DNA from 3 places in the Methylobacterium sp. 1973 genome. Region 3 is predicted to be linked to each of the others. Evidence: riboswitches for the same ligand, from Rfam matches in the RefSeq annotation. Region 3 holds a riboswitch; each other region holds the start of a gene.
What was found. Region 3 has a riboswitch for cobalamin ahead of ABIC70_RS17080 (TonB-dependent receptor). Riboswitches for the same ligand answer to the same signal wherever they lie in the genome.

Region 1: another riboswitch for cobalamin. It lies ahead of ABIC70_RS19335 (CbtB domain-containing protein); the one in region 3 lies ahead of ABIC70_RS17080 (TonB-dependent receptor).
Region 2: another riboswitch for cobalamin. It lies ahead of ABIC70_RS07750 (TonB-dependent siderophore receptor); the one in region 3 lies ahead of ABIC70_RS17080 (TonB-dependent receptor).

What each region holds. Positions count from the first base shown of each region.
Region 1 is NZ_JBEPLA010000010.1:86,992-90,261, reverse strand. It holds gene cobW (cobalamin biosynthesis protein CobW) at 1-46, opposite strand, end outside; gene ABIC70_RS19345 (DUF1636 domain-containing protein) at 43-444, opposite strand; gene ABIC70_RS19340 (CbtA family protein) at 437-1,174, opposite strand; gene ABIC70_RS19335 (CbtB domain-containing protein) at 1,191-1,373, opposite strand; cobalamin riboswitch at 1,410-1,602, opposite strand; gene ABIC70_RS19330 (discoidin domain-containing protein) at 1,769-3,127, shown strand; gene ABIC70_RS19325 (S10 family peptidase) at 3,191-3,270, opposite strand, start outside.
Region 2 is NZ_JBEPLA010000003.1:159,364-162,633, forward strand. It holds gene ABIC70_RS07750 (TonB-dependent siderophore receptor) at 1-1,575, opposite strand, end outside; cobalamin riboswitch at 1,812-2,018, opposite strand; gene ABIC70_RS07755 (hypothetical protein) at 2,585-2,785, opposite strand; gene ABIC70_RS07760 (patatin-like phospholipase family protein) at 3,118-3,270, opposite strand, start outside.
Region 3 is NZ_JBEPLA010000008.1:125,980-129,249, reverse strand. It holds gene ABIC70_RS17080 (TonB-dependent receptor) at 1-1,379, opposite strand, end outside; cobalamin riboswitch at 1,664-1,856, opposite strand; gene ABIC70_RS17075 (NUDIX hydrolase) at 1,996-2,430, shown strand; gene ABIC70_RS17070 (RluA family pseudouridine synthase) at 2,573-3,270, shown strand, end outside.

The DNA.
Region 1 (3,270 bases), on a different contig from region 3:
GGAAGCCCGTGACGATGGTGCAGGGGATCTTGTTCACGATGGTCATTCCGCGGCCTCCAGGGTGCCGGCGGGGAGCGGGCGGGGTTCAGGGAACGGGGGGATGCGGGCGATCACGCCCTTGCGGAAAGCCTCCGGACGCTCGCGCCAGGGCACGATGCCGTCCGAGGTCGCCGCATAGGCCGCGAGCCCGGCGAGGATGGTCTCCGCCGAGGCGGCCGGATCCATGTCGCCGTAGACGTAGGTCCAGCGGTCCGCCGAGGCGACCGCCACGGTGCAGGGCCGCTTGCAGACCGACAGGCATTCCACCGCCTCGACCCGCAGGTCCGGGGTGCCGGCGCTCCCGGCCTGCAGCGCCTCCAGAAGGCGTGCTCCGGCGCGCGGTCCATCCGGATCGTCGTCCGGACGGCGGCAGGTCGTGCAGACGTACAGGACGGTCTCAGGCACGGGCCGTTCCCCGTTGCGTGTCGCGGGAAAACGCCTGCCACGCCCAGCCGAGCCCCAACCCGATCAGGATCCAGAAGACGAAGCTGATCGCCAGCGACCGGGCGGCGAACTGTGCGGCCAGCGCGGCCGGAAGCTCCGACGCGCCCTCCGGTGCCTGCGGGGCGCCGACGACGTGGGGGGTTATGATCAGGACGAGGCCACCCAGGATCGTGATCAGAGCACGGTGGATCGTGATCAGGTAGAGTCCCATTCCGGTCGCCGCCGCGGTCATCACCCACCAGGCCTGCCGCGCGGCCAGCGGTGCAGCGGCGCTGCCGGGCAGTTCCGGCGGCAGGCCGAGGCCCGGCGCGAGGGCGACGCTGGCGAAGCCCGCCACCGCGAAGGCGAGACCGACCTGTGGCGTCGGCTCGCGGCCGCAGGCGATCATCACCGCGCCGAGCAGCAGGGCGTAGCCGACGCCGCCGACGAGGGTCGCAAGACCGGTGAAGGCCATCCGCGGCAGGCCGGGGCCGGGCTGCCATTCCGGTGCCGCGTCGGGCGCGGCATGGTCGTGCCCGGCATGGGCGAGCACGATCGGAAGGGCCTTCGCGGCCTGATGCGAGGGTTCCTGCTGCTCGTAGCGCTCGGCCGCGACGATCAGCGGCGAGGTCAGCGTGAGTTCGAGGCCCGTCACAACGGCAGCCGCGAAGAAGCCGGCGGCCAGGGCCGCCGACAGAAGCCGAATGATCATCCCTGCGCCGAGGGCGTCAGTGACAGGGGAAGTTCTGGGTATGGCGGAAGTCGTGCGCCGCGTTGTGGAACGCGATCGCCGGCGAGAAACCCGCCATGAACAGCAGGCCGAGGCCCAGCATGGCCGCGAGCGCGACGGCGACCGGACGCTCCGACGAGCGGGTACCGGCGGCGACGGGGGCGAGGGTCTGAGCGGTCATCGTCGAGTGTCTCCAGCCGCCCCACCGGCGGCATTGCGGGATCCTGTTGCGACGGCAGGTCTCCTGGCTCGCGGCTCGGCGCGCCCACCGCCTTCCCGGATCGCTCCGGTGGCGCTTGGCAGGCGCTCGCCGCTCACAGTTGCGGGGGCAGCCGCGGAATCGGGGCGAAACCCCTCACCGCATTCCCTTTTCACCCCGTTGCCAGGGCACCGTCACCGGCACGTTGTAGACGCATGCCGGCGACGACACAACGGAGCGGCGCCAGATCCGTTCGGATTCCCGTGCGTCCCTTCGCAGGTGGCCGGGCTTGACGTCCGCGCCCCGATGCGGGCACCGCCGCACCGGATGCCCGGCCGGCCCGGCATGGGCACCTCCGCTCAGTTCTCGGAGACCCGATGGCCCTCGCAGACGATCCGAGCCCGGTCCTCGTCGATCTCGCCACCGGCCGCGCCCCCCGGATCGTACAGGATGAAGGCACCGCCTGGCTCGAGATCGATCTGGGCGGTCGCTTTCCGATCCGCGCGGTCGCGCTGCGACCCGTACAGGATGCTGTCGCGCCCGAGGTCGGCGATGTGGCCGTCGAGGTCTCGCAGGACGGCGTCACGTGGTCCGCGCCCGACATCGTCGGCTGGACCGCCAAGCCGGGCGCCCTCGTGGCCGCCATCGGAGCCGACGAGCGGGCCTGGGCGCGTCTCGTGCGGATCGCGGTGCCGGATCCGGCGCTCGTCGCAGGCGTCGACATCCGCGCCGATGAAGCCGCCATCGACCTCATCGCCCTGCGGGCGCTGCTCGGGCTCGACATAACGCTCCTGAACGAGAAGCCCGGCGCTAACGTCTACGTCACCTACAATCTCGAATCCGCGCCTGGCCGGGCAAGCCGCAACCTCGTCGGCCTGTCGCTGTTCGAGAACGGCGCCTTCGGCAACTGCCTCGTGCAGTATATTATCGCGGTCTCGATCGCGAAGGCGCTCAACCTGAAATACGTCAAGGTCCCGAAGGTCGACCGCAGCAAGGTGATCTTTCTGACCGAGAGGCTGACCTGCGACGGCATCACGTTCATTCCGCCGGACGAGCCGCTTCCGCCGGACGGTTACTTCCTGTCCGGGCTGTATTTCGATCCGACGCAGTTCGAGCGGGTGACGGCGCTGCAGGGCCCGATCGACTCGCGCGCGATCGTTCAGGATGTGATCCGGCCCCTGTTCAACGGCCTGCCGCGGACATTTGCGGCCAAGCCCGACGATCAGCTCCTGATCCATATCCGGTCGGGCGACATCTTCAGCACCTGGGTCGACCCGCACTATCCGCAGCCGCCCTTCGCCTTCTACCGGATGGTCATCGACCGGCTGCAGGCCGAGGGCCGCATTCGTTCCGTCAAGCTCGTCTTCGAGAACCGTCTCAACCCGGTCATTGCAGAAGTGGAGGCCTATGCGGCGCAGCGCGGCCTGCCCGTAGAGATCCAGAGCGAATCGCTGATCTCCGACGTCGCCGCTCTGGTGAACGGCCGCTACCTCGTCTTCGGGCTCGGAACCTTCGGGCCGGCGATCTGCCACCTCTCGGAGCGCGTCGAGCAGGTGTTCTACTTCGCGTCCAATTGGCCGCAGGGCTTCCAGTCGATTCCCACGATCGGGAAAGTGGTCGAGGTTCGCGATCGCGAAGGCCGGTACATGAAGGTCGGCGAGTGGCAGAATACCGACGCTCAGCGCCGGAGCATGGTGGAGTACCCGGCCGAAGCTCTCGCCTTCGACGATGTCTGATCGGTCGCGCCGGTCACGATCCGACCGGCGACGACCCCGCTGCCTGCATCCCGGCCGAACACGTCACGGTGCGGTCCTGAGACGTTCCGCGGGTGCGCCGGCCGAACGCGCCGAGCCGCCATCGCGGACCTTCAGAGCGTCCA
Region 2 (3,270 bases), on a different contig from region 3:
GGCGGCGGCGGTGAGGAGCAAATTGCCGCCGAACAACTCGGACTTGGCGCCGACCTCGTAGCCGAGGCCGGTCTCGGGCGGCAGCGCCGTGCCGCGCGTGACGGCGGCGGCGTCGGTGCCGATATTCGGCCGGAAGCTCGTGCCGACATTGGTGTAGAAGGCGAGTTCCGGGATCGGCCGGTAGACGAGGCCCGCCCGGGGCGAGGCCGCGACCCGCGACTGGTCCACTTGGCTGCGCACCACGCGCTCGCGGAAGCTCTGCTCGAAGATGTCGAGCCGAAGGCCGATCAGCGCCCGCCATTCCGGGCTCAGGACGATCTCGTCCTGCGCGTAGAGGCCGGTATTGGTGATGCGCTCGATATTGTTGCGTGGGATGGTGATCGGCGGCAGCGCCTGTCCGTAGACCGGCGAATAGATGTCGAGGGCGAAGGGGCTCGTGCGGAAGTTCGAGCGCAGATAGACCGTCCGGCTGTCGGTGCTCTCCCGGTCCATGCCGAGGAGGAGCGTGTGGCCGATGCCGCCCGTATCGAACCGCCCGATCAGGTCGGCCTGACCGACCGCCACGTCCCAGCGATAGTCGCGCACGTTGCGGTCGCGAAAGACGGTGCGGTTGTTGGCGGCGATTCCGCGGATCTCCGCCGATTCCCCTTCCAGATCGCCGGTGTTGAAGTAAGCGGCGAGCCGCATCTGCCAGTTCTCATCGAAGCGATGATCGACGCGGACCTGCAGCGAATTGTTGTTCTGGTAGGTGCTCTGACCGGGCTCGCCGAGGAACCGCGAGAGCGGCAGGAAGCCGAGCTGGCGGTTGAGCGCGATCACGCCCCGGTCGAAGACGATGCGGTTCTTCACGAACTCGGTCTCGACCGTAACGCGTGTGTCCGGCGTGACCTGCCAACTCACCACTGGAGCCACGAGCAGCCGGTCGCTGTCCACGAAGTCGCGGAAGCTGCCGGCCCCCTGTGCGGCGAGATTGAAACGATAGAGGACCGTCCCGTCCGCGTTCAGGGCACCGCCGGCATCGATGGTGCCGCGGGTCAGACCGAACGAATCGACCTGATTGCCGAACTCGACGAACCGTTCGGCGGTGGGTTGCTTGGTGATGAGGTTGACGAGCCCGCCGGGATCGCTGCGTCCGAACAGGGCCGCCCCCGGTCCCTTGAGCACCTCGATGCGTTCGATGTTCTGCGCGTCGGGCGGAGGCGGGGTCCCGCGATTGAGGGGGAAACCGTTCTTGTAGATCTCCGAGGTCGTCACACCACGAATGGCGTAACTGAAGATCGAGAGACCCCCGAAATTGTTCTGCTGGGCGACGCCGGGCAGATAGTTGAACGCCCGGTCTACGCGGGTGGCGGCGAGGTCTGTGATCGTCTCCCGCGGCGCCACGGAGACGGCCACCGGCACGTCGATCTGCGGAGTGGCGGTGCGCGTGGCGCTGACGGCCGTGCCCGCTCCGTATCCCGGCGTCGGGCCGATCAGGCCGATGGTGCCGCGCCCGGAGGCCGTCGTGCGGCTGGCACCCTCCCCGACCTGCTCGACCGAGAGTTCCTCCAACGTCACGCTCTCCTGCGCCCGCACGTCCTCGATCGGGAGTCCGGCCGAGAGGACAGCGGCGAGCGCCAGCCGCCGACCGCGATGCGGAGTCCGCGGACGACGCGCTGATGGCGCTGAAAATCGCGCAGGCTCGCCGAGAGACGGACGTTCGGAGGTCGCCACCACACACTCGCTGTTGCCAGGTGGAGGCCACGGGGATACGGGCAGCGTCGCCCACGAGACGGCGACACCGCGCGCTCCGCCGGGGCACCCCGCCCGAGGGACGTCATCGTGCCGAAGGCAGGTCTCCTGGCTCACGGGTCAAAGCGCCCGCCGGACCTTCCCAGTGCAAGCACCAGTGGTCATCGGTGGCAGGCGCTCGCCGCTCACAGTTGCGGGGGCAGCTTCGGATTCGCTCCGAAAAGCGCACCGAATTCCCGTCTTAGCTCCGGGCCGGGACCCGGAGAACCTTGGCCGGACGATATTCGCCACCGGCGCGCATCCGGTCAACGGGCCTGACAAACTTTGTAACAGTGTTACGTTACGTGTGGCGCTATGGCCACAGCCTGATCCTTGATGGAACGCATGGCTCTCAAGTTGCCGTGATGGGCCGGTTTGGGCTCGGACGACGTGGGTCCGAACGAGATCGGCGGGCCGATGGCGGCTGGATATGCGCCATCCTGAACCGAACGGACGAGCGGTCATCGACGCCCTGTTTCATGCGCCGGTGGGCGCCGAGCGTCTCAGCTGATTGGAGATCCGATGGTCCGCTCTTGGCATCGTGTTGCTGATTGCCGAACGCGCGGCCCGACCTCATGACCCGGCATACGGTCCTTCGGTGACCCGCTCCATCTCAGGGCCGGCCTTGCCGTCCGGCCTTGGATCGCGGCATGCGTCATCGCCGTGGTCGCGGTGGCCCCGTGCCAAAACTTCTCGTTCGGCGCGAACCCGATACCCTGACAGGCTGGCTTTGCACCGGGCAGATGCTCTCGATCGGTTCGGTTCTAAGCCAGCCGGTCAAGTCAGTCATGCATTTGCGGTCGCTCGATCGCCCCTACATCTTCCGCTCGCGATGGATACGCTTCTTCTTCGGAAGTGCCTTGTGACGGCCGATGGTGACCCTGGCTTCCGACACCGTCGGTCCGGCCAGCGCCTTGCCCGGTGCGGGGCCAGCGGCCGTCGCGTCCGCGAACGTCGCGAAGGTCAACAGGGGTAAGGCGGCCAGCGCCGCGCGAAGAGCCCGGATCGTGTGCATAAGCGTTCACTCCTCTGTCTGTGGGCGCCGGGCCGTTTCCGGGGCCGGCCGGATGCGACGAGCGGTCTTCGGTGTGAAGGTGCTCCCCCGGAATCGGGCCGGTCCGACTGCGAAGTGCCGCGCCGATCATGCGCGTGAACCGGTGTGAAGAGGCTTGGGCAGAGGCCCATTTAGTCTGACAAAATATCGTCGATCTGCGACGCGCAAGACTGATAAATGGAACACATGCTGCATTTATACCAAATAAATATAAGTCATAAATCAATATAGGCGCCTTGATATTGATCAAGTTGAGCAAGCTCTGTCATGCGCGATGGGGCGTTCCGGCTGCGTCAGACGCCTTCGAGCAGTCGGTCGAGATCGAACGACGGACGCCGGCCCAGATCCGGCCCATGATCGGTCAGGAAGGTCGCGGCGCTCCGGCGTCCCTCGTCCCGAAGCATCGTCAGGAATGCCCATTCCGCGTTGAGCTTCGAGGACGAGCC
Region 3 (3,270 bases):
TCGAGGCGCACGCCGGTGAGGAACGAGAGCTTGTCCGACAGGATCAGACGGTCCTCCGCGAAGACCGAGGCTTGGCTTGTCTGCGTGGCGTAGGCCGGACGGGCTCGCCCGTTCTGCGGGAAGAGGCCCGGATCGTAGCCGACGAGCGGCACGCTGGTGGTCTGGTCGAAGTAGAAGTTGTTGGTGTGCCGGAAGTCGATGTGGTTCACGTCGAACCCGGCCACGAACTGGTTGGGCAAGCCGAACAGGCTGCCCCGGAACGTCGCGTCGAGCCGGTCACCGACCTGCTCCTGGCTGTGGTAGATTTCCAGATAATCGCCCCGGTCCACCAGCCCGGTGCCGCGGTTGTAGGAATATTGCTCGACGTCGAGCCAGTGGCGCCGGCTGGTGAGCCGGTAGGCGGTGTTGCGGATCGTGATGTCGGCCGAGGGCGACCATTCGGTCTTGAGCTGGGTCCAGTTGTCGGCCCAGGTGATCTTCGCGTCCCGGACGTTGTAGTTGTTGAACCGGATGAGGTCCGGGATCCGTCCCTCGACGAGCGGCGTGCCCCAGTAGCGGGCGGGCTCCTGGTAGCCGAGATCGTGGCTCAGGGTGAACGCCAGATCGGCGCTCGGCCGGAACAGCAGGGCGGCCGAGACCGCGAGGTTGCGGAAATCGCCCTCCGGCCGGATCCAGCCGTCGGCGCGATTGCCGCTGACGTTGAGGCGATACGCGAAGGTGTCGCCGAACTCCGCTTGACCGATTCCACCGCCCGAATCGAACGCAAGGCGCGCAACGCCATCCGTGCCGACAACGGCGCGGGCGGCGTTGATCGGCACGAAGACCGGCTTCTTCGGCACCACGTTGATCACGCCGCCGATGGCGCCGTCGCCGTAGAGCACCGAAGACGGGCCGCGGAGCACCTCGATCCGCTCGACGTTCCACGTGTCGAACGGGAAGGTCACCGTGTTGGCGCCGACGTAGAAGCGCGTGCCGTCGTAGAGCTGCTGGATCGAGTTCGGGCCGGCGAAGCCCCGGGATGTGAAGGCGCCGTTGCCGTTGCCGGGTGCCGCGATGGTGGTGATGCCGGTGGCGTCCTGGGTCACGGCTTCGGTGATCGTATCCTGGCCGCGCAGCCGCGCGGTCTCACCCGACACGATGTCGAGGCTGGCCGGCGTCTCCAGCGGCGTCAGACCGAGGCGGCTCGCGGTCCGGTCGGGGGTGCGCAAATTGAGGCCGTTCGGTGCAGCGCGGTTCGGGTCTCCGCCCGCGCCAGCCACGGAGAGTTCATCCAGGGTGACGGCCTCCTGGGCGGCGGTCGGACTGGCGAGGAGCGCGAGGAGAACGCCGCAGAGGGGAGCCGGCCCGCCGGAGCGGGCGCGATGGATCGAGAGAAGCATGGGGGAAGCGGTCCGTGCACGGCGCGCGCCGGCCCCTTCGTCCTATAAGCATTGTAATAACATTACAATGCCTCGACCATCTGGAAACCTGAGCCTGAACGGGTGCGCGGAGGCCTCCCGGAACAGGAATCGCAGGTCGCGAAACGGTGGAGACGGACATGGGAACGGCGTCGCGGGCGCGCTTGCTGTGGCACGTCACCGCGAACGAGGCCTCGGCGGCCGCCTCCCCTCGGGATTGACGGCGCCTCGACACCCGCCAGGACACCCCGCCCGGCGCGTTTCGCGTGTGACCACGGCTGACGGCAGGTCTCCTGGCTCGCGGGTCGCCGCCCTCGCACCGTCTTCCCGGGGTGACCCAGTGACGTGGTGGTGAAGGGCTCGCCGCTTACAGTTGCGGGGGCAGCCGCGGCTTCGGGGCGGGCCCCTCATCGCGTTCCCTTTTGATCCCCGAGGGGAACCGTCGAGGAACAGCTTGGCCGTCGTGCGTCCGGGCGTCAACCGCACGTCCGGGAGTTGTCGTGGATCGACGCGGCGGCCCGCCGGTTCGTTGCGGCGCCGTCGGGAACGATCTAGCCGGTTCGGCATGACGGTCTGGCGTCCCCCTGCGGAGATCCGCGTGAAGGCCTTGGGGCTCCCCCGGCGCGGCGATAGCCTGCTGGTGGCGGAGATCCATGCGGATGACGGGCGGCTGACAGGTGTCCGGCCCCTCGGTGGCAGCGTTGCGTTCGGTGAGAGGGCCGAGGACGCGCTGATCCGGGAGTTCGAAGAGGAGCTCGGCATCACCGTCACGGTGCTCGGCGGCCCGCGCGTCGTGGAGAACATCTTCCTGCACGAGGGGCAGGTCGGGCACGAGGTGCTGTTCCTGTTCCCGGTCGCCCTGCCGCCCGGCCGGTTCGACGGACAGGAGCGCTTCGTCTTTCACGAGGATTGCGGCACCGCCTGCGTGGCGCGGTGGTGCGATCTCGACGGGCTCGACGTCCCGGGCGGGCCGGAACTCTTCCCGACCGGCCTGAAGGCCTGGCTCCGCGCGGCGTGGGACGCGGAGCCCTGACGGGCGCGATCGCGCTGCCGCCTTTGCCGCTGCGCGCGGGCGATGCTACAGCCGTGCAATCCCATCGGTCCGGACGTCCGCGACGCCGCGGCCCATGCGCCCGGACGCTCCGTCCGAAGCGGAGACGGGTGCCGGCGGAAGCATGACGACACGACCTCCCAAAAGCGGCGGGCCGAAGGGGCGCAAGCCTCAGGCCGGCAAGTTCGATGCGGGCAAGTTCAAGCCCGGCAAGTTCCAGGCCGACGGCCGTGCCCGCACGGGCCCGCGCACCAGCGCCCGCGACGCTGCAGAGCGCGCGGCCCGCAATCGCGGCGACGATGCGGGTGCGCGCGATCCCTGGGGTACGCAGGGCGCCGCAGCCGCAGTCCCGGCCCGGCCCGCGAAGCCGCGGCGCGACACAGCCGCGCCGCGCGGTCCGCTGGCGGCGAAGCCCGGCAGCCGGCCCGTTTCCAAGCGCTCGGAGGCCCCTGCGCCTGCCCCGGCCCCTTCCCCCGCGCCGACACCCGGTCCGACCCGCCGCGAGCAGCGCGCGGCCGCCTCCGCGACCCTCGCCTCCGGGGTGCAGACCCTGATGGTCGAGCCGGACGAGGCCGGCATGCGGATCGACCGCTTCCTCACCGCGCGTTTCCCGCTCCTGCCCTTCACCCGCGTGCAGACCATCGTCCGCAAGGGCGAACTGCGCGTCGACGGCAAGCGCGCCAAGCCGAACGACCGGCTGGAGCCGGGCATGAGCGTGCGCGTGCCGCCGCTGCGCCTCGACCAGCCCTCCGAGCGCCCGCGCAACGCCGCCCGCGAGCAGGACGATGCCGAATTCATCCGGTCGCTCATCCTCTACGAGGA